2 regions of the Gracilimonas sp. B-17 genome follow, and region 2 is predicted to be linked to the other one. Evidence: riboswitches for the same ligand, from Rfam matches in the RefSeq annotation. Region 2 holds a riboswitch; the other holds the start of a gene.
What was found. Region 2 has a riboswitch for thiamine pyrophosphate ahead of AC13FX_RS00640 (TonB-dependent receptor). Riboswitches for the same ligand answer to the same signal wherever they lie in the genome.

Region 1 (15,673 bases), on a different contig from region 2:
TGTTCCCAATCCGTATATTCATGGTCATCTGAATTGTCGGTTTGAGTGTTGTTTCTTGGAGCAATATTACGGGCGATAAATTTTTTAAAGAAATTATATTCTGAGTATCGAATAGCTCCGGCCAAATGTTCGATAAAAGTTGGATGCCAACCTGTTCGGCTCAAAAAATCCTTGGTAATTTCTTCAAGCTCTTCCCAACCCTCGGGTTCATCATTGGCAGCAGTCAGGCTAACGGTCACAAAGACGCCAACAACATTATTCATGACCTTTGCATAGTCACCGGCATATTGCTCAATAGAGTCCTGAAATTTGTCATTATGAACGGAAGAGGCGATTATGACTGCATCAAAGCCAAACGGACTTAAATTTGGACCGGTGGAATTGTTCAGTGAGACTGTATGTCCGTTCAATCTTGCTTCATTCTTTAATCTTTCACAGATCTTACGGGTTTGTCCTTCTACAGTACCGTATACGATCAATAACTTCATGGTGATGGGATATGAGTGATAAGTTAGGACAATGATATATATTGCATGGATTCGGTACGGTCAGGTATTTGGCAAAATGAGGGTAAGGAATACCCTTACATAAAGGAGAGTCTAGAATATCAGAAATTATAATCTGTAGGCTGTACCTTAAAAAACTACCGGATCCAGCGTACACGAGCTAAACTTTCAGCATCATAGGATATATCCAGTTCACCCTCATACGAATTCCTCAAAGCATCCCCGATCATTTTTGGCAGATGCATTCCTGTTGTAGTAATGGTCAGTTTACCATCAGACTCAGAGATCTTGATGATACGTTCCAGAGGATGTTGCTCAGATTTTTGTTTTTCAAGGTTTCGAATCAAATTCAGGAGCTCATCTTTATGAGACTGAAAAAATGATCCTTCGACCTCGATATATCCTGCGGGATAATCGTCCCGGATGCGTTGGCAAGCCGGACAGATCTGTTTGTTATCAATAAATTCTAAGGATTTCCAAGTCCATCGCCCATTAGTAAAAACAGATCCGCAATCCGGACAAATGGTAGGATCAGGCAATTTCTGCGTTCTTTGGTAAGGGTCGTGGCGGTCATCGTCAAAGATCCGGGTACGTTCTTGTTTAAAATAATATCTCTTTCCTTTCATACAGCTTATATTTATACCTTTTGAAGCATTAATGGCTCATTTCTGAATTTTGATCGTTTAATGAATTTTAGTACCTCTGCATCATTTTGATTCTCAAAATGCTCATATGCCTGGGATACCGCGTAAAAATTCTCAGGTGTTTCCAGAATCACAACATCAGATACAACATCCTTCAATAGCCTTGGGATCTCAGGACCTGATACCGGAGCAGCAATAATGATCTTAGCAGCCCCGGCTTTTTTGCACATTTGAATGGCAGCAAATAGAGTAGCCCCTGTAGCAATACCATCATCCGCTAAGATGATGGTTCGGTCTTTTATATCCGGGATCGGAGCTCCTTTTCTGTAAGTATGGATCCGCCGCTTGATCTCTGTTTGCTCCTTCTTAATAACCTTTTCTATCAAACTTCGATCAAGATGTGATTTGATCCGTGGATTGAAGAAAAGACTTTTATCCTCTGCAATAGCACCAAAAGCGGTCTCAGGTTGTCCTGGATATCCCAGTTTTCGAGATATGAGTATAGACCAATCGCAGTTAAGAACTTTCGCCAGGTAGTATCCGATCTCAACACCACCCCTTGGAATGGCCAATATCAGGGGCTTCTCCTCTCTATATTTCTCTAAAGCCCTTGCCAATTTAATTGCGGCATCCTGTCGGTTTTTGAACATGGGTTTTTCAATCCGGGTTTTGGCGGACTGCCTCTCTCAGTTTGGTCAATTTAACTTTCATAATCAGAAAGGTTTGAATTTTTCGCATTGATACTAAATCGTGTATGTGGTACAGCTTCTAAACGAGCCCTGGAAATGGGTTGACCTGTCGCCTGACATATACCAAATGTTCCATTATCGATGCGTTCCAATGCGTCGTCTATTTGTTTGATATATTTTCGGGTTCTCTCCATGAGCTGATAATTAAGAGTGTCGCTTTGTGTATCTGTTCCTGCTTCCTGAATATCAGAGGCCGGCATATAATCCGGGTCATTATCATTATCCAGTATGTTGATATTCTCAGTAAGCAAGCGGATCTCTTCTTCAGCATTTTTACGTTTAGACAAAAGTATCTTTCTGAAATAGTCCAGTGATCTTTTATCTAGGGGAGAAGAAGGGATATTGACTTTAGAGATCTCCATGGCGATGAATTAGGGATTAGTGTAATTAAATTTAAGACCACTCACTGATCTTAATACTCCAGATGAATATTTACTGACAGCAGATATTTATTTTTTTTGTAGTAGAATTCACTGCATCCAGGTATAAAAAAAGCCCGCAGTATAAATACTGCGGGCTACTCAATAATTAGAAAGTTAACTGTTTCCTTACGTCGGTATGAACCGCATCAAGTAATAGAGGTAATATCTCAGCTCATTACAAGCACCCTCAACAGTTCGCTTTCGGGTATGCCGTTTAACGGGCATTCCTTACTGATAACCGAAGCATACTCTTCAAAAAATCCATTGGATTGATCTTAGCAGTAACCGACGGCTTCTTTTTTCGGTTGATCCCTGTTCTATTTAAAGGATCAGAGATTATGCTGTTTTTTAAAATTAACTACCATTAAATCAAAGACTCTGACCTAATGTAATTCATGCCAATGTGAACAGATGCAGGGAATAGGAGAATCGGGTTGTAGGAATTTCCACTCCTAAAATGTAATGCTCATGACTTGCACTACCCGTAATCTATAATTACATAAAAAAAGCCCGAAGCAATTAAGCTTCGGGCTACTCAATAATTAGAAAGTCGGCCATTTCCTTTCGTCGGTATAGTCCGCATCAAGTTATTGAGGTATGATCTCAGCTCATTACAAGCACCCTCAATGGTCGGCTTTCTGGTTTGCCGTTTAACGGGCATTCCTTATTGATAACCGATATACACTAACTAAAAAGATCAATAAAGACCTGTCTGATCAGTAACTGGCGGCATATTTTCCCAGTTGATCTTCATTCTATTTAAAGAGATGAAGATTGTACACTTTATTTAAACTAACTACCATTAAGTCAAAGAATCTGTTATTAATCTATACCATGAAAGGGTCTTATAAAGCAGGGTAATAACTCAATATCATGTAAGTATTTTCCGGGCTAATATTGTAGGGTGATTTATTTTTGTTTACTTCCTGATAAATATTCCATCATAAAGATGATACTTGGCAGCAACACCAAAGCTGCAAGCAGTGAAAGACCAATTCCCCAAACGGCTAGTTCTCCAATCGTTCTTAGCCCCGGATGGATAGAAAACAACAGGCCACTGAAACCAAGCATGGTAGTAAAGATGCTAACACTAATATGCTCTCCGGTAGACCTAAGCACTTTTCCGATCGATCCTTTTCCTTCTTCTTTATATCTATGCACCATATGAATTCCACTGTCGTCTCCAATACCCAGAATGGTTGGAAATACCACGAGGTTATAAAAATTCAATTTCCAGCCAAATAAGACCATTATTCCAAATAGCCAAATAAAGCTGGCAATCAAAGGTAAAAGTGCCAGGATCACCCATTTGATATTTTTAAGGATCAACAACTTAAATATGATAATGAAGGTTATGGTGAGTGCAACCATTAGCGGAGCTTCATCCATTAACAATCGCAACATATCTGAAGCCACAATAGACGTAGAACCGGCATAGTAAGTGATTCCATTGGCTAAGGTGACTGAGCTCACATCATCTGCAAAATCCATAGAGTTACGCCCATCAGATAACCCTACGGCAGGGCGAATGATCACAAGATTCCCAACTAAACCTGAAACAGATGTAAAAGGGGCCTTTATGAAATCGGGTACGCTGTCTAGTGGTATGATATGTTGTGTAGAAGCGGCCTCCCTAAGCCTAAGAATATCCCGGTTCGTAGATTTGATAAGAAAAGGGTCATCCAGTAATTCATTGATCTTGGTAATTCGCTCGATCTTTTTATTGGCACTATCGACATCAAAAGGATAACGGTCCTGAAAGATCTCAACCTCTTTGATAGTGGGGGAGCTGAAATCCATATCCATACGTTTTCTCAATATATCTGCTACCTGAATAGCTACTGAGGGATCGTTTACAATGATGTAGGCTGAGTTCCGATCACTTCGGCCCCGTGAGGCTGTAGAAGCTACTCTGTTCATCTCATGATAACGTTCATATTCAGGTTCTAATTCTCCAAAATCATATTCAAATGAAAGGTTTGGAATTTCGATCACAGCTATGGCAGTTATGATTACCGAAAGCCCAATGACACCCATGGAAATAAATTTCCACTTGTTAATATTTCTGTTTGAACCAACAGGAAATTCAGCGTCACTTTTGTGTGGTGTTAAAGTTTCGGTATGAAGGTTCAGAAATGGACTGCGTTCAAGTAAAACGAGCAAAGCCGGTAAAAAAATGATATAAGCCACTATCGCAAGCATCAGGCCAATTCCGGATATAGTTCCAAATTCACTGAACCCCTTGAAATCGGCAAGCATAAGTATGAAAAAAGCAGCAGCGGTTGTTATACCAACAGCAAAAATGGCTTGACCGGTTGTCATAAATGTGGTCTCAATAGCTTCTTCTACTGGTTTTCCGGTACCACGTTCTTCTGTGTACCGGGCAAAGAAATGGATCCCAAAATCAATACCCATGCCGAATAAAAGCAAACCAAGTGTTGAGGTCATAATATTGAGGTGACCATAGAGCAGGTAGGCGAGTCCAAAAGTCCAGCACAGGCTAAGCACCAAAGGTAATCCCATAATGATCGTATGAGCCGGAACTTCCTTGAGCTGAGTCAACAGTCTTCTGCCATTTAACACATTCCCGAATCGAATACGATAACTTTTAATATAAAAGTATCCAACCACAGCCAGCATTAATATAAGTACCCCGATGCCGAATGAGCCTTTAACATCATCGACGATCGTTTCAATTTCTATGAGTGTACGGATCATGCGACCTGCTGCATAAACCTGCATATCAGGGTGGAAGGAAGAGGGGTTCAACTCACGAATTAACTTGTTGAGATCGGAATAAGCATCCCGGATAAATGTTAACTCCGTTTGAGCATGACTCGGGAAAAATTTGACAACAAGGACCGTAGAGTCAGGAGAAATATTATATTCGGAGCCTACCAGTTCATCGTATTTCGAGTTTAGTTCATTACCCAATGAATCAGTGTTAAGTCCGGTGTCATCCTCCAGATCAAAGTAAAAGGGATTCGCTTTATTTTTGGCATCATTTATCTCGGCTTCCAGATATTCCTCTAGCAGGTCCAATTCAGATGAAGTGGCAAAATAGAGTGCATTCCGCTTCATGAACTCGATCTCACGCTTATATTCTACTCGCGTAAAATACGGTTCTCCGTATTTAGCCCGCTGTAATTCCAGAGCTTTTGGTATCAGTGAATCGGCGAAATTTTGATTTGCTTCAAAAGAAGGGCTTTCGATCGCGACGGTGGCATCATGTTCACCTCCCACCTGCTCGGTAAGTGTATTTAAAGCCTGTACACTGTTATAACTTTTGGGAATGAGTTTCGATAGATCGGTATCAATTGTAAGGTTGTTGGCCATCAAAAATCCAAGAATGGCAAATCCAAGGCTGATCAAAACGACCCTGACCGGTTTAATAATCACCCAGCGTATAAATGGTTGGAGCGATTTGAAAAGCTGCTCGATCATGGATCCATTAGGTTGACTTTGCTTTTACCTGAGTTAAGTTACGCATGTGCCACAGATAAAGGGTCAGGCTTCCCAGTCCAAAGAAGATGAAAATGGCGTGAAACAGCCATCCAAGAAATGGCAGGTTTACAATTACTGCGACCAATACCATACCAACAAGGAGGCCCCAGTTATAGGATATATCTGTATCATTTTTCTTCAAAAACTTTAGACTGCTGACGCCGACTACCATAGCTACTAATAAATAACCTATGAGTAGCAATAATCCATATACCATTAACAACAAAAAGGATATAGGCAGAGTGAATACCAAGGCAGCCAGTATGATCAGCAATACCGGATAGAATAAAAATGTCAGTAAACCGATCCCGGTATGTTTCCAGAATTGTCTGGTAGAAAATTTGTACAGATCCCGACTGGTTCGTTTGAAAGTCTGGATCAACAGTATTCCTGCGATGAAAAGCGAAAAATACAGAGCACTCTTAAAAAGCAAGATGCGAAATACATTGGGTGTTTTCTCACTTATAAACAGGTCTTCTGGAAGATCTCCCAGATTCTCCGGATAAATTGGCCGGTCGCTAAAAATATCGGTTCCAAAATTAGCACTGTATTCAGGTCCAAAATGAATATTGTATCCATGGATCTGTGTTTTGCTTTTGACCACGCCGTTCAGGTCAATTTTACGGCCGGTTACCTTTAAGTTTCCTTCAATTATGCCTCCCTCAAACATGATATGGTTAGCGGCAAGATTTGCATTTCCTCTGATAACGGCATTATTCGTTATTCGTATAGTAGCGCCTGCGGCAAAAACATCCCCATAGATCTGTCCATCAAGAACTATAGTTTCTCCTGCAGCTGCCAATAGATCATGCACTGTGCCTCTAACGTATAAGTCACTGCCCGATATTATGGCATCATCCATTATTTCCCCATCAAGAACCAGTATATCAGAAGCTGAGATCAGGTCGTTGCCTATCCAGCCTAATATTTCCACGGTACCCCCGGTAGCAAAAAGCTGCGTTTGGATAGAATCTGCATCAGAAATTCGGACGATATTTCCGCTGCGATATGTACTTCCTTGGGCTCGAAGTTGACCGGTCATAAATATGATCAAAAGTCCGGTTAAAATGATATTAGTTTTCATATCTGCAGTATTATGTTCCGTGAACAGTTTAAAATAACCCATCGATAATTAGCAGAATTGAAGCTAATATTCTGTAAAGAGAGAGATTATAAAGCTGTAATAGATTCCCCGTCAAAGATTGTTGATTCCTCCTGCTTTTCAGTGATCCAGTACATTTTAAATTGAGTAACTATTAAATAGGAACTTAATGGAATAGGAACTATGGCTATTAAAAAACTCAAAAAGGATCAGTGGAAAGAATACTTCAATAGTTTTACCAGGAGATACTTAAAAGACGAAACACCTGAATATGTAGAGATTCGGGTAATGAATAATGAGATTGGAGAACAGACTGAAACGCAGTGGATGCCACTTAAAGGGCTAACATATGATGACCGAAGTGACATTTTTGAAATTCAGGTGGATGGTTTGAACCGAACCATCAATCACCCGGAAGAGATCTATGTGGATGAAGAGAAAAGCGGCTGGATCTTAAGTTTTGAAGTAATTGAAAAGGATGGAACGAAAAATATAATTGAAACACGTTAACTGATCATTGATGGAGCATGTCTCCCAACTTTTATTTCAACCTGAGTTACTAAAGAAGGATGCCAGGGAACTGTCTCGCAGACATGAGATCTCCGAGAAAAAGAAAGATATGGTTCCCATCAAACCACTGCTTCAACATGACAAGGAGCTTCTAACACAGGCATATAGGGTTTTAGCGACTTCAGCAAAAGAAAACAAGGATATCTCACCCGCAGCGGAGTGGTTGATCGACAACTTCTACATTATCCAGGAACAGATCGTACAGATCGAAACGGATTTCCCCATTGGCTTTCAGCGCAATATTCCTCACCTAAAGTCAGGAATCAATAAAGGGCTTCCGAGGGTATACGACCTCGTTTATAATCTTGCTCATCATACAGATAATATCATCAGCATCGATAATCTGACCCTTTACACCCAACATTATCAGCAAGATTCAACTTTCAGGTTGGGGGAATTGTGGGCGATACCGATCATGGTAAGGTTGGTACTGGTTAATCAATTAGCCGTCAAAGCTACCGCCATCCTAAAAAGGAGAGAATCTAAAGTTGAAGTTCAAGATCAAATATCAAATTGGCTGGAAGCCGAAACCGGTGAACCAAGTTTTCTGCTTCGTAATATCATCGACTGGCTGAGTGCCAAAGAAGACGGTAACCAAAATCTAAGTTTGTTGGTTGAGCTTTCCCTTCAGCTAGGTGCAGAAGGGATAATGACCAGTGAACTTAAGAATTGGTTCGAATACAGGTTCAGTTCTTTTGGTACCAGCTTAGACGAGAGTCTCAGGGAAGAATCACAACGTCAATCGAAATTGCAGGTGAGCATTCAAAATGCTGTGATCTCTTTCAGGCGTTCAACGGAAATAGAGTGGGAAGAGTTTGTTGAAGATTGTTCCTTAGTTGACCGAATTCTCAAGCTTGATCCGATGGGAGTGTATCCACTGATGGATCATAAGACCAAGGATCAGTATCGACGAACCATTGAACGACTAAGTGGGAGGTCCGATTATTCAGAAATTGAAGTCGCAGAGAAAGTTCTGGAGATCACTGAAGGAAACCGAATCGATGTCGAACTAACATCTGCCTCAAGATTTTTCGATCCCTCTGTACTAACAACCCACGTGGGATATTATTTGATCGGTAATGGAACCAAGCTGTTTAGGGAAGAGCTTAATTATAAAAAGACAGTGGGAGAGGTTGCCCGAAATAAGATTGAAGGCAATACCCCTTTATATATTTTACTGATCTTGTTATTAACGACTGCTTTTTTGGCCATGTTATGGTTTTTGACGGGGGCGGCTTCAAATGTCTTCTTGATTAAGATGGCAGTGATAATGATTGCATTCTTTCCGGCTTTAGAGCTATCAGTTTCTACAGTTAATCGTTTGTTTGCTTTTACCCTTCCACCTCGTGTACTGCCAAAAATGATGGTAAAATTTGATATACCCAAAGGAGATCGAAGTCTTGTGGTGGTTCCGGTCATACTGAATGATGTCAATGACGTGAAACGCCATCTTGAGAAACTGGAGATCACAGCACTGGCTAATCCGGACCCTGGATTACAGTTTGTGCTGTTGAGTGATTTTGCTGATTCCAACCGAAAGATCATGCTCTCTGATGGTCATATTCTTGAAGCAGCTGAGCAGGCTGTAGACTCATTGAACGAACGTTACTCTTCCCGCTATGGGGAAAAGTTTTTTGTACTTCACCGTAAACGAGAATGGAATAGTTCAGAACATAAATGGATGGGCTGGGAGCGAAAAAGAGGAAAATTGGAACAATTCAATCATCTGCTGTGTCACCCGGATGATGATCACCCGTTTCACTTTATGTTTGGGAATTTTCAGAAAAACTTAAAACAAACACCGGTAAGATTTGTAATTACTCTTGATGCAGACACCAGGACTCCACCGGGAAGTATAAAAGAACTGATTAGAGTTGCATCGCATCCGCTTAATCGGGCTGTCATTGATCAGGATATGGGTATAGTGAAGGAGGGTTACGGTATTATTCAGCCTCGTATTTCTATTGCTCCGGATTCAGCTTATAAAACCCATTTTACCCGCTTTTTCTCCGGAAATGTTGGAATCGATATTTATACAACAGCCGTTTCGGACGTTTATCAGGACCTTTTTGGGTATGGTGTATTTACGGGTAAGGGTATTTATGATGTTTGCGCCTTTGATGCAGTTTTGAATAAACGATTTCCGGAGGATCGCATTCTATCACATGATCTTTTGGAAAGCACATATATTCGTACGGCCCTTAGTACTGATATTGAACTATTTGATGATTACCCGAGCAATTATAATAGTTTTTGTAAACGAAATCACCGTTGGGTTCGGGGTGACTGGCAAATTGCGAGTTGGCTTTTTCCTGGAGTTCCGGGGCAGGAAGGCCGGAGCAAAAATCCTATCAACCTACTATCCAGATGGAAGATATTTGATAATCTACGGCGATCATTGAATCCACTTTTTTTGATGGTGTTGTTCATTTCAGGATGGTTTTGGCTACCGGGTTCAGCTTTACTATGGACACTTTTGGCTTTTGGTATTCTTGCATTTCCGATCTATATCAGTTTTTCAACGGATATATTGAATCGCCCCTCTCGAATAAAGTGGAAACTTTATTTTGAAAAAGTTCGCCTAAATTTAAAAGTAAATACCATACAGGCTATTTCAACTTTAGCAATATTACCACATCAGGCTATTTTGAATGTGGACGCAATGGTGCGAGTTTGGTGGCGATTATACGTATCTGGGAAACACAGGCTCGAATGGACACCGGCCTTAAATGCAGAAAAGGTAAGTGCCAATTCATTGAGTTCTTACATGAGGTCGATGGCGGTTTCGATTATTTTAGGTACGATGATCTTGGTGGTAGCTATACTCATCGATCCGGTTGACCTTTGGGTGATCGCTCCAATATCTCTGTTGTGGATCACTTCACCGGTATTTGCCTGGTTCCTGAGCCAGCCCATAAGAGATAAGGTGCCGGAGTTATCATTTGAAGAAAGGATGGATCTTAGAACCAAAGCAAGACGAACCTGGTACTATTTTGAACGGTTAATGAAGGAAGAATATTCATGGCTCCCTCCTGATAATGATCAAAAAGATCCTGAACTGCCACCCGTTGCCCGGACATCACCGACAAACATTGGCCTGGCACTAACCTCAATAGTGGCAGCGTATGAAATGGGGTACATAACTGTAAGTGATCTTTATTCAAGGTTAGAAAAAACGCTAAAATCTTTGTCAAGGCTAGACCGGTATAAAGGACATTTTTATAATTGGTACGAGATCCGAACGGGGGAAGTGCTTAATCCCAGGTATATTTCTACAGTAGATTCTGGTAATCTGGCAGCCGGTTTGATCACGGCGGCTCAGGCTGTTGAGAGTATTTGGCATAAAAAAAATGTAAACGGGGCGTTTTGGGAAGGTTTAATGGATACGGTAGAAACCGTTAAATCTGTTATAGGGGAATTTGAAGAACAGATTAGAGATCAGGCTGATGTACAATTGAATATAGAAACCTGCATTCAGAGGTTAACGGATGAGTTGAACAATATTGATACTGATACCATATTGGTTGAAGAGTCGATTCCAATTTTAAAATCTCTGAAGCACTGCGCCAGTCAACTGAGTGCATCGAACCTTATGAGTTTGAGAAATACCCTTGGTGACGATACTGTCGAAGACCTTATGCATTGGCTTGAGGCACCTTTGAATCAAATTGAGTCCTACAAAAATGAATTAATAATGACGGGTTCAGAATCGGGGGAAAGATCTTTTGCAGATCGGTTTGAGGGAGAGAAACCAGACTTAGTGCAAAACCTGCATAAACAAATGGTTACTATAAAAGAGATCTGCCGCAATCTGGTGGAACAAATGGATTTTCGGTTCCTGTATATCAAAAAGCGTGGGTTATTCAGTATCGGATACAGTGTAGACAGGGCTCAACTTGATAAAGGAAGTTATGATCTGCTGGCAAGTGAAGCTCGTATTGCTTCACTGGTGGCAATAGCCAAGGGGGATGTTCCCTCAGAACATTGGTTCCGTTTGGGACGACGGCTCACAAGTCTAAATCAAAACGAATTCCTGCTTTCATGGGGAGGAACTGTCTTTGAATATCTGATGCCACTGCTATTCATGCGATCTTATCCATTTACGTTGTTAAGTCATACGTATAAACACATAATTGAGTGGCAGCGATCTTATGCCAAACGTTTCGACAGGCCCTGGGGGTTTTCAGAAAGTGCATATAATATCCTGAATATGGATCTGAATTATCAATATCGTGCTTTTGGTGCTCCCGGATTGGGATTGAAAAGAGGATTGGCAGAGGAATTCGTGGTTGCTCCATATGCGACACTATTGGCACTCATGGTAGATCCGGTATCTTCATATCGAAACTTAAAAGAGCTTAATGAACTGGGTGCGTTTGGACTAAGGGGCTATTATGATGCGATTGACTTTACCAGAGAGCACCTGGAAGAGGGAGAGGATTATAAAGTGGTCAAGATATACATGGCTCATCACCACGGCATGAGTATGATCGCATTGGTGAATGTACTTAAAGGCTGGCCAATCCATAATTATTTCCATTCTGATCCCATGATCAAGGCATGTGAGCTATTGCTTCAGGAACGTATCCCAAGAGGAATACCGATCAAAGAACCGCACCCAATAGATGTGGAACTGGAACCTGGTGAGCAACTAAGTCTTCATCATATCATTGAAAACGCTAATGAGAATGATCTTGATGATACACCGCCAAGAATACATTTACTTTCAAATGGAAAATTACATGTCATTGAGAGTCATTCGGGTTCAGGTAGCTTAAATTACCGGGATATTACATTAACCGGTTGGAAACCTGATGCGGTGGAAGATCCTTTAGGAATATTTGTATACATCAAGGATGTTGAGACAGGGTCGTATTGGTCCGCTTTTCATCAGCCGGTTCAACGTAAAGCAGATCGATATGATTCCTGGCTTCATAATGGGAAAATCCAGACATCGCGTGTTGATGACTGGATAGATACGACAACCGAAATATGTATCTCACCAGACCATCCAATCGAACTTCGGAAAATTACACTCACAAATTACAGTGATAGGGAAAGGAGAATTGAACTTACAAGCTATGGTGAGATCGTATTGAACCGTTGGGAAAGTCACGTAGCTCATCCTGCTTTTTCAAAGCTATTCGTGCAAACCGACTATTTCGCTGAGCATCATTCCATAATTGCCTGGAGAAGACCCAGAAGCAGTGATGAGAGTCCCGTGTATCTGGTTCATACACTGGCAAGTGACGATCTGGATCGCTTGGTTGAACCATTGCAATTTGAGACGGAGCGTTCAAAATTTATCGGGAGAGGGAGATCCCTGAAAAATCCAAAGGCAATGGATTCAGGTTCTCAACTGAGCGGTACTCTTGGAAATGTTTCAGACCCAATATTTAGCATTCGCAAAATTGCAGTGATCCCTCCGGGAGAGAAAATTGAAGTTACTTTTGGAACCGGATGGGCGGAGACTTTGGAAGGTGCAACAAAACTCACGGACATATTTGATAATCCTTTTGCTGTGGAGCGTGCTTTCGACCTATCAGTGATCTATAATAATGTGGAACTGGAGCATATTGGAATTAGCAGTGGACAGTTTCATTTGTTTCAGAAATTGGCATCGTATGTTGTCTATAATGATTCGAAACTTCGGGCAAAGCGGGAAGTCATCAGTAAGAACCGTAATCAGCAGTCTCATTTGTGGGGTTATGGAATCTCTGGAGACCTACCGTTGGTTGTTTTTCGGGTAAAGCAAGCCGAACAGTTAAAATACGTGGAAAGAATGTTAAAAGGGCGTCATTTTTGGGAACATAGAGGATTACATACAGACCTGTTGATCTTAAACGATCATCCGCCAAGTTATGCAGATGAAGTAGAAAAAGGTATTCAGGCGGCCATGGAACATCATCAACACAGGCTTAAAGACCATGATCATGGCAAAGTAATCTTACACCGCACAGAACGGCTCCCGGAAGAAGACCTAACCCTTATGCTAACATATGCCTCTGTAGTATTGGAAGGCTCTTTCCCAAACCTGGATGAGTTGTCAGCTCAGTATCGAAATGAAAACCAGATCAGCGATGATATTACATATAGCCGAATTAAACCTAATTTGAATGCTGAAAGCGATGGATCACGATCGTTAAAATTCTTCAATGGGTATGGTGGTTTCACTGAAGATGGAAAAGAGTATCATATCTTTTCAAAAAGAAATTCAGAAACCGGAGAACCAACACTTCCTCCGGCACCATGGATCAATGTCATAGCTAATCCTGGATTTGGATTCCTCGTAACAGAAAGTGGAGGCGGGTATACATGGAGTAAAAACAGTAGAGAAAATAAACTTACCTCATGGGCTAATGACCCGGTATTGGATCCACCCTCAGAGGCATTTTATTTAAGGGATGAACTTGATAAAAAATATTGGTCTCTAACACCGTTACCTGCAGCAGGTGAATCTGAGTATGAGGTAAGGCATGGTTTCGGGCACACGACATTCAAGCATACAACCATGCAAATTAGATCAGTGCTGACCCAGTTTGTGGATGTGAAAGATCCGGTGAAGATATCAAAGATCAAATTGAAAAATTTCGGTTCTAAAAGAAGAAAAGTATCATTATTCTCATACAATGAGTGGGTTATGGGTGTTCGCAGGGATCAATCATCCCGATATGTACTGCAGGAATTTGATGAAAACTTTAAGTCTCTGTTTGCTCAAAATTGGTATAACAATGAGTTTGCAGGAAGGATCGCATTTTCTAGTTGTATTAGCTACACCAAAGAAAACAACTTCTCATTTTCTACGGATCGACTTTCTTTTATTGGGAGAAATAACTCATTGGAGAACCCAGAATCGGTATGCAAGAAAGCTGACCTAAATAATGAAATTTGTATTGCTGATGATCCTTGTGCGGCCTTTAAAATTGAGACCTGGCTTGAACCTGATGAAGAGAAGGAATTTGTATTTCTGATCGGAGAAACTGAGAGCAGATCGGATGCTGAAAAGCTGATTAAATATTATCATGAAGTAAAGAATACTGAGAAGTCACTTACAAAAGTGACCAAATTCTGGGATGAATCACTTTCAATGATTCAAGTTACAACCCCAGATGATTCTTTGAATACCGTGATGAACGGTTGGTTGCAATATCAAACTATAGTGTGCCGAATGTGGGCAAGAACGGGATACTATCAAGCCGGTGGAGCTTTTGGATTTCGTGATCAGTTACAGGACAGTATGGCTGCAATGTACGTTGATGCAAACCTGACAAGAAAACAAATATTATTACATGCGGCCCATCAATTTCCTGAAGGAGATGTATTGCATTGGTGGCACCCACCTACAGGGCGTGGTATTCGGTCACGTATCACAGACGATAGGCTTTGGTTACCATATGTAGTAGATGAGTACATTAAGTTTACGGGTGATATAAATATTTTAGATGAAATAGTGCCCTATATATCAGCTCGTAAATTAGAGGATGATGAGCATGAGGTATATCTGCAACCACACACAACGACCGAGAAAGGGAGTTTATATGAGCATTGCCTTCGTTCAATTGAGGTTTCTCTGAAATTTGGAGTACATGGAATTCCATTGATAGGCGGTGGCGACTGGAATGATGGTATGAACCGTGTTGGCCATGAAGGAAAGGGAGAAAGTGTATGGTTGGGATTTTTTCTATATCAAATCTTGGTATGCTTTGCCGGGTATGCCGAAAACAAAAATGATAATGATACAGCGCATAGATTCAGGGAAGTGGCAACTAAGTTGTCAAATAACCTGAATGAAAACGGGTGGGACGGAGAGTGGTATTTACGTGCCTTTTATGATGATGGAACCCCTCTCGGTTCAAGCCGGAATACTGAATGTAGAATTGATGCCATTTCACAGTCCTGGGCTGTTATATCAGGAGTTGCGACTCCCGATAAAGCCTCAAAAGCCCTGACTGCTCTGGAAGAGAACCTGGTTTCAGAAGAGGATGGTATCATCCGGTTACTTTATCCCCCTTTTGATAAAACGGAAAAAGATCCAGGATATATTAAAGGTTATATACCGGGTGTCAGAGAAAATGGCGGACAGTACACGCATGCCGCATTATGGGCAATAAAAGCACTTGCCGAAAGTGGGAGAGGTGAAAAAGCCATTAAGTATCTACACATGATCAATCCGGTC
Region 2 (15,673 bases):
GCCCCTTCCATAGATGAACTTGTCGAAAAATCTGAAGAAGAAGACCAGAAAAAGCGGGAACAGGAACAAAGTGAGATCAAAACTCTTGATACACGTCAACGCGCTTCTTTAGAAAAAGAAGAAGAAATTGACAGTGATGAGGATGACATCGAGGTTTCCGTTTATGTAGGTAAGGGTGATGAACAGGCTGATGAGAAAGACCTGGATAAACTCAACCGAAAGAAAGCCAAGGAAGTACCGGTCATTAAGTACAAATTTCCTAAAGTAGACCTTCTGGATTCCCCACCGGATGAAGGTAATGAAGTAGACCTAGAGGAGATCAAGGAAAACAAGCGTATCATCCTTGATAAACTCAAACGACATAAGATCGAGATCGTCGGGATCAATGCCATTGTAGGGCCTACTGTTACACTCTATGAGCTGGAACCGGCTCCTGATGTCAAAATATCCAAGATCGAGAGTTACTCGAATGACCTGAAAATGGCTACAGCCTCCAAGGGATTGCGTATGCTTTCACCAATACCCGGAAAATCTGCAGTTGGAATTGAAGTCCCGAACAGTACCCGTGAGACGGTGTACATCAAGCAGGTGCTGAATACCAAGAAATTTGTAGAAACCGACTACACCCTTCCGGTCGCCTTTGGAAAGACTATCGAGAATGAAGTTTTCATGATCGACCTGACCAAGATGCCTCACTTGCTTATTGCCGGTGCCACGGGTTCAGGTAAATCTGTTGGTATCAATACTATCATAACCTGCCTGCTATATAAGTGTCATCCCGATGATCTGAAATTTGTGATGGTCGACCCTAAAAAGATCGAGCTTTCACTATACCGCAATATTCAGAATCATTTCCTGGCTATGCTGCCTGATTCTGATGAACCGATCATCACCGATACCACTAAGGCCCAGGAAACCCTCGAAAGTCTGTGCAAGGAAATGGATGAGCGCTATGATCTGCTCAAGATGGCCATGGTTCGCGATATCAAATCCTATAATGAAAAGTACAAGACCGGGGAACTTGATGAGGAGCTCGGTCACCGCCACCTGCCGTATATTGTTGTGATCATTGATGAGCTGGCTGACCTTATGATGACCGCCGGAAAACAGATCGAAGAACCCATAGCGCGACTCGCACAGCTGGCCCGTGCCATTGGTATTCACCTGGTGGTAGCTACTCAGCGACCATCTGTGAATGTTATTACGGGTACCATCAAAGCCAACTTCCCGGCACGAATTGCCTATCAGGTGGCTTCCAAAGTTGACTCCCGAACTATCCTGGATCAGGGAGGAGCCGATCAGCTCATCGGAATGGGAGATATGCTCTTCAATAATGGAACCGGGATGATCAGGATCCAAAACGCTTTTGTTTCGACTGAAGAAGTTGAACGCATAAATGGCTTTATAGGTCAACAGGCAGGATATAAGCAACCATTTCACCTCCCAATTATAAAAGATGATACTGCAGACATTCCTGATCCGTTAGATGATATAGACGAATACTTTGAAGCGGCTGCCAAGCTGGTGGTATTGCATCAGCAAGGTTCGGTTTCATTGTTACAGCGTAAACTAAAGATCGGCTATAATCGCGCCGGCAGAATCATAGATCAATTATTCAATGCAGGCATTGTTGGACCATATCAAGGCAGTACAGCACGGGACGTCCTTGTACAGGATGAAGATGAACTTCAGGAACTTCTGGATAACCTGGATGAATATGAAGGATAGACAGTTGGCAGTGAACAGTAAGCAGTTATCAGTTTCTCCATCATATCCTGTTCAACTCGACCACCTCGTTCCGAACCTCCGGTTAGGAATGCCTGCAGGAACCTCCGGTTCCCTTAAAGTTGTAGTCCTGCTCATTGCTCTTTTCCTGCTTACCGGTTCGAACTTGCTTGCCCAAACACCAAATTTTGACCTGCTGAAGCAACGGTTTGAGACCGGGGAAGTATTTGCTGCCGATTTTGATCATACCTACACCGATTCCTATACCGGAGAGTCCACTTCAAGCGCCGGACAGATCTGGATCGATCAGGTACGCTATAAACTCATGGCCGATGGTCAGACCATTGTAGTGGACGGTGAAACCTCCCGTGTTTATGATGCCGACCGAAACCGAGTCATTATCGATACATACTATCCTGATGAAGATGATTTCGCCCCATCCCGTATGCTGAGTGGAATTGACTCCACCTACACCGTTTCGGAACGTAAACAGGGGGCACGCACTTTGGTCACCCTTACTTCAACAGATGACTTTTCTGTTTTTGCTGAGGTCGAAATACTTCTGGATGCGGATCTGCGCCCTCTTCGTATCATTGCAATCGATATCTCAGAGAATGAGATCGTGACCAACTTCAGTAATGGCCGTTTCTATGCTCCCGAATCAAACCTGTTTCAGCTTGAATACCCTGATGATGCTGAAGTTGTAGACATGAGATATTAATGGGTTAAGTGCTATCTGCTATTCATCTATGATAAAATGCCAACGCTTTTTAAATAATGACCATTAACTGATGACCGGGAAAAAACTATTAAAGATCGCAGGAAGTATACTTCTGGGAATACTTTTCATGTGGCTGGCATTTCGTGAGGTTGAGTTTTCTGAAGTTCTGGATTCTGCCAGAGGAATGCGATTTTGGTGGATCTTACCCTTTACTATCGCCACCCTCTTTGCCCATTATATAAGAGCCCTGCGCTGGAAGATGCTTTTCACTGATAGGCAAAAGACCCCATCCAAACTTACCCTTTATACCGGTGTGATGTTCGGTTACCTCGTTAACATTCCCTTACCCCGGGTGGGTGAAGTAGCCCGGCCGGTCTATGTAGCACAGCAGGTAGGCGAAAGTAACAGCAAGATCATTGGCACTATCGTACTTGAACGTGTAGTGGATCTTCTCGGTATGCTGTTGTTGATGGCCTTCGTGGTTATTTTTCTGATCGCTGACCCTCAGGTACTGTCCCGTTTATTCGGAATTGATATCACTGACCCCGGCACGCAAATGGAGCTGGTGTTTACATTACTCAAATACGGTGGAATAGCATTGATAAGCCTGGGTTTATTTTACTGGTTATTCAAGATAGCCAGTGAAAGAACAGAAGGGAAGATCTTTGAAATTGTGGTCAAAATTCAAAAGGTCATCAGGACCTTCGTGGATGGATTACTTGCTGTTCGCGACCTGAGGAACTGGCCCCTGTTCATCTTTCATTCAGCATTGATATGGGCCCTTTATATTTTTATGACCTATGCCGGTTTCTGGATGTTTGATATGCAGGCTGAATATGGACTTGGTTTTACTGAGGCTGTTGTTCTTACAGTCGTAAGTGCTGTAGGCCTCTCCATCCCAACACCCGGTGGTATCGGCTCATACCATCTTTTTATAACCAAGAGTCTGTTCATCTTTTACGCAGTTCCTGAAGCTACCGGTCTGGCCTATGCAACTATTGCACATGCCGCTACACTGGTCATCATTTTTATTGCATCCCCCACTCTTCTGGTTCTAGATAAGTTTTTTGGGATGAAACGGGAAGCGGAAGGCGTTTCCAACATTGAACATTGAACATTCAATTTCGATGTGGGGGACTCAGAACTCGCTCCTAAAACTATCGCAAGTGTCCCGCTTGTGATAGATATTATAACCATGAATCCATTTTTGAACTTAAAAAGCCCTCTCCTTGAGAAGAAAGAGTTGGGTGAGGGCGGGATTAAAGCAACCAAGCCTGACCTGATTTAAAGCTTTCATTAACATTCATAAGCCCATACCAAAAACAGACAAAGCAACTAAGTCGTGACCTTCGTCAGAATATGACTGAAACCGAAGTCACCGGCAGGCAGTCAATGAACATTCAATTTTGAAATTCAGGATTACATCCGGGGCGAGACGTTGATATTAAAACAAACTGCGGCCAAACCAGATGCTCATGATAGTGGCCAGGGTCATAATGAATAAGCTGGTCTTTCTTGGGTAGTCTGCTTCACTCTTGATATATCCGTACAGCCCAAAGACTGCTGAGGTGATACTCATCCCGAAGAGGGAGATCGTCACCAGGTATGGATTCCGAACTGATTCCGGTATATAGCTCATCAACAGTTGTACTTGTTCAGAGTACGTCAGCCCCTCACTTCCGGATATCCAGATCCACAATCCCAGATACAAGGCGGGTAATATCATCAGCAACAGGCTGAAACGGATCAGATTTTTTACAACAGGGTCGATCTCAGTCTTATTCATCATTCAGAAGGATTCATTGTTATCTGATACTTATAATCTAACGGTTCATCCTGCAAAAAATTCAGCTCAAAAAGCTGTCCTGTTCTCCAGGGATCAACCATATCATCATAGTATGGAGAACCGGGATTACCTGATTGTCCGCCAGGGTACACTCCCCAACCTTTTACTTCCGGTCCGAGTTCAACCACCATCCGCCATGATGGGCCATTACCACCGCGTGTTGCATTTACCGATTCAGCAGACCCGCTGCTAAACAAGTCCTGACGACCGAAGCCGGGGATCTGTGCTATATGATCGATATCATTATCAATATCGTAGCCCCATTTCCAGTTTTCAGTATCCTCACCGTAGAAATCCAGCAAATTCGCGATCGTTTCCCTGTATGTTTTTGTGACTATTTGTTCTACAGTCTCCTCAACAGGTGTGTTGATGTTATCTACAAAGCGCATTTCAGGATCTTTTTTGATCACCTCCACAAATATATCCCGTGATGGATATCGTAACCCGGCTTCTGTACCTCCATACTCATCCCCGAAAACCGCACGGTAGAACCGGTTCCTCCATACCAGATAAACGGTTGGATGAATAAGCTCTGCGTCCATCATGAAATTCCAGTTTTTCATGTCTTCTAACACATCCTGTTCCAGTTCTGATAATCCATTTTGGTCTGTCCACTCTATCATTTGTGGTATGATGATGGATGCCGTATAGGCAAAGTTATCCATTTGCAGTTCCTGCATATTCTGAGGAGTGATATCATTCATCTCAGACAATCGGTCGTTGATTCGCCGACCTCTTTCAAAAGGAGCAAAATCATCATCCAGGTAATATGGATAATCCTGTGCTGCGGACTCCTGATTGGCTGAACTTACAAATCCCCGTTCCGGGTTTTTTATATGTGGATTCTGATCTGTAGGTATCCAACCTTTCCATTCGTAAACAGGATCACTCCCATCACTCACGGTTCGCCCCTGGAATTCCCATTTCTTTGGTAATTTACCTGATACCCACAAGGCAATATCACCGGCCTGATCAGCAAATACAAAATTTTGAGCCGGGGCCACATAATTCCCTACTGCCTCACGATAATCTTCGTAATTCTTCATCTTATTGAACCCGTAAAAGGTCTTGAGGTCATTGGATGGCTCATGAGCAATCCATCGCAGAGCATGATACACCGATACGCCTTCTTCAGGTGTTTCAACTTCCATCACCGGTCCGTGGTGGGTGTAGATCACGGTGTCCATAACGGTTTCTCCGCCTCTCACTTTGATCTCCTCGATACGACGCCTGGTTGCTTTCCATTCTCCATCGTGCCAATACTCCTGCCTGGTATCATCCCTGAATGTTACCTCATACCAATCCATCACATCCGATCCCACATTAGTGGTCCCCCAGGCTGTCTGTTCATTAAAACCGATAATGATGGCAGGGGAGCCCTGAAGGGTTACTCCATAGCTATTATAACCCGGTGCTGTTAGCTGCATCTCATACCAGATAGAAGGGAGTGTCAGGCTCAGGTGAGGGTCGTTAGCCAGTATAGGATAACCGGAGGCGGTTTTATCACCACTTACAGCCCAGTTATTACTGCCAATACCTTCAGGTACAGGAAAAGGGTCTATCACTTTTGAAACAGCAGGCACAAAAATGGAGTCCGGTTCTTCAGGAATATCAGCTACAAAATCCCATTCACGGGTTGGAGGAATTATCGGGTCGTTCAGATCGGGTTTTTGAGTAAAGTAGGTTTCGATAAAATCGTCCCCAAAATATTGCCTGGTATTGCTGCTTCGCACGTCATTATTTCGACCGGCCAAAGTACGTGTCATGTTCTTCAGCAGATAGGCTGTTTTAACCGGTTCCCATTTTTCAGGTTCTGTATCCAAAATTTTGTACTCAACAGGATAGTCTTTTACAGAAAGCTGGGCAATGTAGGCATTAACGCCTTTGGAATATGCATGAACTACTTCTTTGATCTGTGGGTCTTTCTCAATGGTTTCAATTGCTTTTTCGGCTCCATAGGTCATGCCAAGCCGGCGTGTATTGATGTCTCTTTCCAACAGCTGAGGTCCAATGACCTCTGCAAGCCGGCCGGCCGCATCATAGGTCTGCATCTCCATTTGAAAAAGTCGGTCGCGAGCTACGATATAACCCTGCGCCATAAACAGATCATGTTCATTTTGAGCAAAGACATGGGGAACCTGTCGTTCATCAAAATAAACCTTAACCTTATCTTTAAGACCCGGAAGATCCAGTTCGAGGGAATCAAATTCACCGTTTTCAGCATTCGCCCAGAATCCCGCATCCGGATCAAAGAACTTTCCTAACGGAGGCACCGAACCGATCTTGGTATTCAATACTATGATCAGGGCGAGAAGAACAAGGAGAGAGATGGAGGTTTTGACGATTTGCATATGTTTAAAGCTATATGGTGTTACCGTGCGATGGTGTTACGGTTTCTAATCTTATAGTGGTTATTAAAATGATTTTTGAAAATTTTGTAAGTAATTCGTTTTAGATCGCTCTTAGTATATAAATCATAATTAATAAATGTACCATGACTAAGATCACAAGATTTCAAGATTTAAATTGTTGGAAAGAAGCCAGGTTACTTGTAACGAAAAATTACAAAATTAGTAGTCAAGGGGCTTTTAAAAATGATTTTGGGCTTAGCGATCAAATCAGAAGAGCAACCGTTTCTATTATGACTAACATTGCTGAAGGGTTTTCACGGTTTCACAGAAAAGATTCAGTTCGATTTTTTGATTTTGCACAAAGCTCCGCGGCCGAAGTTCAGAGCTTATTATACGTTGCTGAAGACTTAGAATACATCACCAAAGCAAAAGCAGAATTACTTAGAGAGGATGCTTTAAGGTGTCAAAAAATGACTCTATCATTGATCAAACATTTTAATAAAAACTAATATAGTAACACCATCGCACGATAACACTATATTTACCAAAGCATCATTTTCATGCAGAATACGGAACCGCCGCTTTTCAGGAATTCGTAGGTGCTGAACTCATGAACTTTAAAACCCAGGTCCTTTAATTTTTGGTTCACATCCACACAACCCTGCTGTATAAGTACGTTCTTACCGTCCGGACAGGTAGCATTGCAGGCAAATAACTTTTCTGCCTCATATTTTGAGGCTTCGATGACATTGGAAAACACTGACCTGATCAGTTCAAGTCCCTCATCTGTAAATGCCTTTGGATAGATCAACGCTGTTTCATTATCCAGGATACAGAGGCAGGTATCCAAATGATAGAACCGATCGTCAACCAGTTCAAGGGCTATGACCGGGGTCTCAAAGGTTTCAGATATCACATCATACACTTCTTTGGAAGAACGGTATCCGTAACCACCCCAGATCAACCGCTTCTTAAAATGCCACAAGGCATCTCCCATACCCTCGAAATCCGAGAATCTTGATTCATCCAGGCGAACGATATCGTAGCTGCTATCTTCGTAAACCTTCTGAATATATGGAACTTCCCCTTTGCGCTGATCTGAATTCATCACACTCATGATCACTTCTTTCTTCCCACTATCTGTGATATTTGGCAAACTTTGATTGGCACAGAAAACCATATCAGGATACCCGCGCACACCGTCTTCCACGTGAACATAAAATCCAAGTTCCTCATAGGCAGAACGAAGGTGCTCCCATTCATTTTGAGCTGCAAGTTTATCCACATCCCCGATATTTCCTTCCATATGCGGATTGATCACATATTCTACCGAAAAATAGGTAGGCTTCACCATCAGAACTTTTCCGGGGGCAGGCATATCCTGCAAGTCTGATAATTTAAAATCAAGCTGTTCAACAGATGTGATGACCTTACTCATAATACCATTACATTTTGGGTTGGAAGAGGACGGCAAATATTGAAAATATCACAATGCGGAACAAGTAGAAAGTAAAGTAGTTGTTAGGTTTTAGGTGTTAGGTGCCAAGTATCCTAAAACTAACACCTAAAACCTAACAACTAAATTCTCCTGATCCGCTTACAATTATCCCTAAACAATCCTATTTTCGCTGAAAATCATATACATAACCTATGTCCCAAAAAAATCTCATTGTAGCCTTTGGAGGCGTTTCACCAGAACATGAAGTTTCTGTACTCACCGCCATCCAGGCGATCTCAGCTCTTGAAAACAGCTCCTATCACATCATTCCTTTATATGTGACCAAATCCGGGCGCTGGCTGACCGGAGACCACCTTCTTGACCTGAGTAACTACAAGGATCTTCCTACCCTGGAAAAACAGACACAGGATTGTGCTTTTGTGAAGGACGAGAATGGAAAAACTTTCCTCAGGGAGCAGAACGTCACCGGTTTATTCTCAAAACCAAAGAGTTTACCGGTCTATGCTGTTTTATGCGCCTTCCATGGTAGTGAAGGTGAAAACGGTGCCTTTCAGGGAGTGTGTGAAATGATGAATATCCCCTATACCGGAAGTGGTGTTTTAGGCTCATCACTGGGAATGGATAAGGTAAAAGCTAAGCTGGTTGCCGGGGCCAAAGGCATTCCTGTAACCAAAGCCGTCAACTTCTATGAAAGTGACTGGGTTGAAGAACAGGATGATATCATCACCGTAGCTGAAGATTTTGGGTATCCGCTGATCGTCAAACCTGTGTCTTTGGGCAGCAGTATAGGCGTCGCCATCGCCAATAGCCGTAATGAACTCACTGAGGCTGTTGAAACTGCTTTTAGGTACGATGCCCATCTGCTGATCGAAGAGGCCGTCAATCCCTTAATGGAGATCAATTGTTCGGTTATCGGTACTCCGGAAGATTGTAAGCCCAGTGTTTGTGAGCGGCCACTTGGTAAAACTGAAACCTTGAGTTTTGAGGATAAATACCAAAGTGGAGAAGGGGCCGAAAAAGGGATGGCATCAGCCGACCGTGAGATCCCTGCCAATATTTCTGAAACCCTGACGAAAAAAATTCAGGATCTGTCCGTTAAAACCTTTTCTGTGCTTGGGGCCTCAGGCCTGGCCCGGCTCGATTTTCTCGTTAATTCCAATACAGACGAAGTGTATTTCAATGAGATCAATACCATACCCGGGTCATTCTCTTTTTACCTTTGGGACAAAACGGATCTTGATTTTACCCAATTGATGGAAGAGTTGATCCGAATCGCAATTGAACGACATCGTGAGAAGAACGGACGGGTTCGCAGCTATGACACCAATTTACTCAGCGAAAAAGCCATGAAAGGACTTAAGGGACTGAAAGGCACCAAATAATACAGGAATTACCCTATATGGAATGATTTGGCTCGTTCATATCTTCAATTAAATAACCACGGACAACATAATTCTATCATGAAAAAACTGATCCTGTTACTTCTTCCCGTCTTTTTCATTTCCTCTTGTGGGAAAGGGCCTGAGACCGTTACCGTTCGAACGGGCAGTTCTGACCTCTTCGCTGCCACCGACACCACTGCCCGGCAACCAGAACCTGATACAACCGAAGGAGATGATTTCGTTCAGGTCAGGATCGGAGAAATTGCGGCTATTGAGTCACTGGATCCTCTTTTTGCAACCTCCAATAGTGAATTAAGGGTCATCAGCCTGATCTACGACAGGTTGGTAGGAATTGGAGACAATGGCAACCTTTACCCTCTGATGGCCAATCGATGGACCGTAAATGACGATTCAACACAATTTACCTTTCACCTTAAAACAAGCCTGAAATTTCATGACTCGCCGGCTTTTGAAAGCGGAACCGGAAGACAGTTTATTGCAAGTGACGTCAAGTTTGTTTTTGAACGCATGGCAAGAAATAACGTCCCTGAATTCACCGGAGATCAGTTCAGACATATAAGAGGTTTCAAAGCCCTTCAAAACGAGCTGAAATACGTTAAAGACCCTTCAAAACGGGTCATTTCCGAAATTGATGGAATACGTGTTCAAAATGATTCTACAGTTACTTTTGTGTTGAACCAACCCTCTTCTGATTTTTTGAGACTGCTAGCGCACCCCACGGCCTCCATTTATGCCAAAGAAAGTGTACCTGATTCAGGTCCTATTCAGCAGGCCGCGGGTACCGGAAGATTCCGATTCATTCAAAAAGAGAATAACACGCATTTACTGACCATAAATGACGATCATTCATCCAATCTGCCCGATATCAACAGGCTTGATATCATATCCGGTATCAATGAACGGAATCTATACCAGGAATTTGCCGGAGAGAAGATCGATCTTCTTATGGAATTAGGACCGGCCACTTTATTAACAGTTGCAGATTCTACGGGTGCACTACTCAGCAGTTTCTACAACAATTATGAATTGCATAAGGCCACGGTCGGCTCTGAGTACCCAATGTATTTCAATATTGGGTCAGGTCAAGCTGATAAGGTAAACCAGGTAATGAACAACCTGGATCAAAATTCCGTCCTGATCAGTGATGCCCTCGGCACGCTTACAGTGTCTTACACAGATACTTCTGAGGCGATGCAGGGTGAAAATACCAATATGAGTATCACGCATACTGCGCACCCCTTTTATCGATTTTTGCTGAATAATGTGGCACCACAAATTAACGGATCCGGATATAGTTTTTCGATGAATGCATCTTATGCTTTCAACGATCAGGTCACTTTTACCACAAAACCCTACCCCGGCACTGAAAAGGTTTTAACCTGGAATGCCCCGATCTACCTGTTATCCCACAATAACGTGCAAGGCATTACGGTGACGCAACACCCATGGAATATCGATCTTTCTTCTTTCAGCATGAACGGAGCTAACTGATGAAACTTGCGATCGTCGCCAATCCAGGTAAATATGAGGTTAGGGAGGTTCTCTTTAAGGCCGTTGATTGGGCCAAAAAAAATAACATCTCACTCTATATCAATAAAGAGATCTGTGATGAAACGGGATTAAACGGTAATGCCGTTATACAAAAAACCGAAAGTGATCTGGACTCCATCCGGGCAAGTGATATCATTCTGGTGATGGGTGGTGACGGCACCATCCTATACACGGCCCGTATATCCAAAGACCTTCACAAACCGATCCTCGGAATCAATAGTGGCCGGCTTGGATTTATGGCCAACACTCAGATCGAAGACCTGGAACCGGCCCTTGACCGGCTTCTTGAAAATGATTTCACCTTAGACAAACGCTCTTTCCTGAAAGCCACCACTTCCCGCGGGGATGAATTTCACGCCCTGAATGAGTTCTTATTCACCAGAAAAGATTCTATTTCCATGGTGAATGTATCGGCTGAATATGATGGCAGCCTCATTAACACCTATTGGGCAGATGGTCTGCTTGTAGCTTCCCCCACCGGTTCTACAGCCTATAACCTGGCCTCCGGGGGGCCTATCGTAGCTCCCGGAACCGAGGTCTTTGTGGTAACTCCCATCAACCCGCACACCCTGACTACCCGCCCATTGGTACTGAATTCGACCAAACCTCTCAAGATCAGGATCGAAAAACAGCAAAGTGAGGTACTCTTTTCATATGACGGACAAGTCCATGAGATCGAACATTTTCCCTTTGAGATCGAGATCCTGAAATCGGACCTGACCTTCGACCTTATTCACCTCCCCGGTCAGGATTACTTCGAGACTCTTCGCAACAAACTGATGTGGGGAATGGATTCTCGGCGAAGCAAGGAATAGGGCAGAGTTTTGAGTTTTTAGTGTTTAGTTTTGAGTGACTTTAGACGGAAGACCGGGGACGGTTGACCGACAGTGCTCGTTGCGTAGTTCTGCTGCGCAATGCCCTATTGAGGCTCCGCCTCATACTATGAACTGAGTTCAAACATATTTACGGCCGACTTTAGACCACGCTAATATTCAATAATGAAAAAGCCCCGATCTCACGAGCGGGGCTTTTTGAATGCTTTCTGGCCTTTAAAGTCTGTTACTTGCCGAATGATCAAAACTTCCAGGTTACCTGAAACAGAAAGTTTGTTCCGGCTTGAGGATAATAGTAGTTAAAGTTCACCGGTTCACCGGCCTGCAGCCAGCCAAAGGTATATCCGTTGGTTTCATACTCATGGTTGAAAATATTGTTAACCTGCAGGGTGGCCGTGATACCTTCCAGCAGAGATATTTTATCGAGAGCATAACTTAGTCTCAGATCGTTTACAAAATAGGGATCGATGGACCGGCTATCAGTTTGGGTGTTATCCAGATACTGGCGGGACACATACTTGCTGATCAGTTCCGCATTCAGTCCTCCGGATTGATACCCGATGATACCATTGGTGATCACAGAGGGTGAAAAGGCAATATCCGTATCTTCGTAGGTCGTGGCCTGCTGACCCAGATAGTTGAAGTTCGCATCATACTGATCGGTAAACTGCGTGTATTCCACGATCTTATTTCTACTGAAGGTCGCATTGGCTGACAGGCTCAAATGCTCTGATAAACTCACACCACCCTGTAGTTCAAGCCCTATCCGATAACTCTCAGGCACATTTTCCCTGACGATCTCACCAACGTCATTGATCGCCCCGGTGGGCACCAGCTGATCCCGATAAAACATTCCGTAGACATTGGCCCCCACGTAGTGACGGCTGAAATCACCCCGATAGCCCAGTTCAACGTTATAGAGTCGCTCCGGATCTGGACGGCTTTGTGGGGTTGAGTCTACATATTCATCACGCGTTGGCTCTTTACCACCTATGGCAAAGGATGCATAGACTCGCTGACGTTCAGGCAGGTTATAAACGAATCCGAACTTTGGATTAAAGAAGGTCAGTTCATCACTCTGCTGAATAGCCACTAGGCTGTCACGAACGTTACCCCCGGTTGAACTTTGAACGAATCCATTCCCAAGAAAGTCGTAGTTAACATTACGAATCTGAAGGTCAACATAGGTATTCAGGTTATCGGTGAGCCCATATTGCAGTTTTCCGTAAAGATTGAAATCCTTTTTGATACCGTCATTATCATAGTATCGGTCTTCAGTTTCACTGTCTCCGGCATAACGGGCCCATATGACTTCCCCGAAATGGGCTCCATCATAGTAGCTGTAGCCACCACCAAAGGTTACATTCCAGGTATCATTAGGGGTATATTTCGTTGAAAATATGGTCCCATAAAAATCATTATCCAGCCAGCGGCGCCGTACGAGGTCAGATTCGGTTGGTGTAGAGGGGAGGACCGGCTCAATGCCATAGTCTTCAAGGTCTTCACCTGCTTTGTACTCCTCATAAAACCCAAACCCTTTGGTATAAAATGCCGAGATATTGGCATTCCAGGTATCGGTCAGCATATACGAATAGTGCAACTGGTAATAATTCTGCTGATAGTCATCAACCTGATCCTCATACGGTTCACCGGCTTTTTCAGTTCCTGCTTCATTAAAGGTACGGTCATTCTCAAGTACACTTTCCTCGATGCCATACCAGGCCTGATAGGTGCGTTCCTTACCGGAAAACACATCCGCTCTCAGTAAACTGCGATCACCGTGGTGGGCAGCTGATAGGAAATAGGAATCCAGATCGGAACTGGCGCGATCGATAAATCCATCTGAATCAATTTTTGAGAGACGGCCTTCAAACTGCCATCCGTTTTCCATGAGTCCGGATCCCAGCTTCACATTGTACTTCTGAGTGTTAAAAGATCCCACACCGGTATTGATCTCTCCAAATGGTGCCACCCTGGAGGAACTGGTCTGAAGGTTGATCGTACCGCCAAAAGCGCCGGCCCCATTGGTCGAGGTCCCCACGCCACGCTGTATCTGAATGTTCTGAGTTGAAGAACTCAGATCAGGCAGGTTCACCCAAAACACGGCATGAGATTCTGCATCATTGACCGGGATCCCGTTGATGGTCACATTGATACGTGCCGGGTCGACTCCACGAATGCGGATGCCCGTATATCCGATACCGGCACCGGCATCAGAGGTTGTAGTGACCGACGGGGTGCTTTGCAGTAAATAGGGAACATCCTGCCCCAGGTTGCGCCGGTCGATCTCTTCACTTTCCACATTGGTATAGGTGATCGGTGAGGATTCATCGGCCCTGGTGGCACTCACAAAAACATCATCCCCGATATAGGTCTCAGGAAACATGAAGATCTCGCCTGTTTTATTTGGTACAGATAGATCAACTTCCCGGTCTTTATATCCCAGGTAAGTAATAAGTAAAGCCCTTTTTCCATTTTCAGAAAGCCTGATCTCGAAAGAGCCGTCATCTTCGGTAACAACCCCTCGGGAGGTCCCTGCCTGCCGTACGGCCGCGCCTGCCAGTGGTTCCTTGGATTGAGCATCCAGCACGGTTCCGGAAATGGTTTGTGCCAGCGTTGATTGATGGGTTAAAAAGAGTAGTGGTACGGTGAGTAGCAAAGCCGTAAACAACGACCTTACAGTAATAGAATTGAACATTGAATTCCTCCATAAAAACTTAAAATTAATGGAGGAGGTTAACTTGCGTAACTGTGCGGTAAACAGGTTTCCCTACGCCGGTATTATCCGGTTCAGGTATCAGGGTGTAATCTCAGCCCGCTATGCAAGCACCCCCAACCTTGGTTGTGAGCTTTAAAGATACGAGGCTTAAGAATATCGAACAAGGAACATTCAATTTTGATTGAAGAAGTGGTGTATTTAAATATTGTGATCATTATTTGCTATCACAATTTATAACTAAACCTCATCTAGCTCTCCCTTTCTTTTGGACCGCCAAAAGAAACAAAAGCTCCCGGCTACGAAAACCGAGCTGAGTCTGACTCCATTTCGCTAAAAGAAATCAATGCTCCTTTTCCTGGCTTGCCCATATATCTAGTACCATGCGGTATGATTTCTTTCTTAACGCTACATTGCGCCATACTCTTTACGCTCATTTTTCTAAGGCCGAATTATTTTTGTGGCATTTTTTAGGGTTTCACTCCCATTCCATGTTGTCATTCTGAGCGAAGCGGGGTTAATTGCAGGGTTGGGAGGCTTGCCGCGAAGGATATCAAACTTAGATCTGGCAGGTAGTACTCACTTTGAGATCCCTCGTGTTCAACATCTTAACCCCTTACAAGTCAGCGCGCACTCGGGATGACAACTTAATTTCACACCATTCACTCCTCTCTTCGTCATTCTGAGCGAAGTGGTGTTTGAAGTAGGGTTGGGAGGCTTGCCGCGAAGAATCTCAAAGTTTAACTAGGCAGACAGTGCTTACGTTGAGCCCCGCTGCTTCGAAGTTTTAGGCAGTTATCAAAGATCTGGATTGAGTACCAATATTCAATATTTGCTCTCTGAAGATGGAGTTACTTATTTTTGAATGTTGCGGTGGGTAATTCCGTTTTAGAGTCGAACTTAATAACTCCTCTGATGAGAAAACCCGATCTGATATCAAAGACCATCAACTTCACCCTGAGAATTTCTTCCTACAAGGAAAAATTAAATTCTGATTGGTGGAAGGCTCCTTCCTCTCAAAGTGAGCCACCGACTGACCTGAGAAACGAGTATGAGGTCAGTCATAAA

Region 1: another riboswitch for thiamine pyrophosphate. It lies ahead of AC13FX_RS07355 (TraR/DksA family transcriptional regulator); the one in region 2 lies ahead of AC13FX_RS00640 (TonB-dependent receptor).

The regions. Positions count from the first base shown of each region.
Region 1 covers NZ_JBSXOA010000011.1:568,053-583,725, forward strand. The annotation lists gene AC13FX_RS07340 (flavodoxin domain-containing protein) at 1-488, opposite strand, end outside; gene AC13FX_RS07345 (BCAM0308 family protein) at 644-1,132, opposite strand; gene AC13FX_RS07350 (phosphoribosyltransferase) at 1,144-1,800, opposite strand; gene AC13FX_RS07355 (TraR/DksA family transcriptional regulator) at 1,851-2,261, opposite strand; TPP riboswitch at 2,428-2,520, opposite strand; TPP riboswitch at 2,864-2,956, opposite strand; gene AC13FX_RS07360 (efflux RND transporter permease subunit) at 3,231-5,765, opposite strand; gene AC13FX_RS07365 (DUF8173 domain-containing protein) at 5,773-6,909, opposite strand; gene AC13FX_RS07370 (DUF5335 family protein) at 7,111-7,437, shown strand; gene AC13FX_RS07375 (GH36-type glycosyl hydrolase domain-containing protein) at 7,448-15,673, shown strand, end outside.
Region 2 covers NZ_JBSXOA010000008.1:961-16,633, reverse strand. The annotation lists gene AC13FX_RS00690 (FtsK/SpoIIIE family DNA translocase) at 1-1,728, shown strand, start outside; gene AC13FX_RS00685 (LolA family protein) at 1,718-2,446, shown strand; gene AC13FX_RS00680 (lysylphosphatidylglycerol synthase transmembrane domain-containing protein) at 2,517-3,560, shown strand; gene AC13FX_RS00675 (hypothetical protein) at 3,891-4,235, opposite strand; gene AC13FX_RS00670 (penicillin acylase family protein) at 4,232-6,643, opposite strand; gene AC13FX_RS00665 (four helix bundle protein) at 6,787-7,152, shown strand; gene AC13FX_RS00660 (dimethylarginine dimethylaminohydrolase family protein) at 7,185-8,081, opposite strand; gene AC13FX_RS00655 (D-alanine--D-alanine ligase family protein) at 8,294-9,484, shown strand; gene AC13FX_RS00650 (ABC transporter substrate-binding protein) at 9,563-10,996, shown strand; gene AC13FX_RS00645 (NAD(+)/NADH kinase) at 10,996-11,871, shown strand; gene AC13FX_RS00640 (TonB-dependent receptor) at 12,131-14,587, opposite strand; TPP riboswitch at 14,640-14,733, opposite strand; gene AC13FX_RS00635 (alpha/beta fold hydrolase) at 15,521-15,673, shown strand, end outside.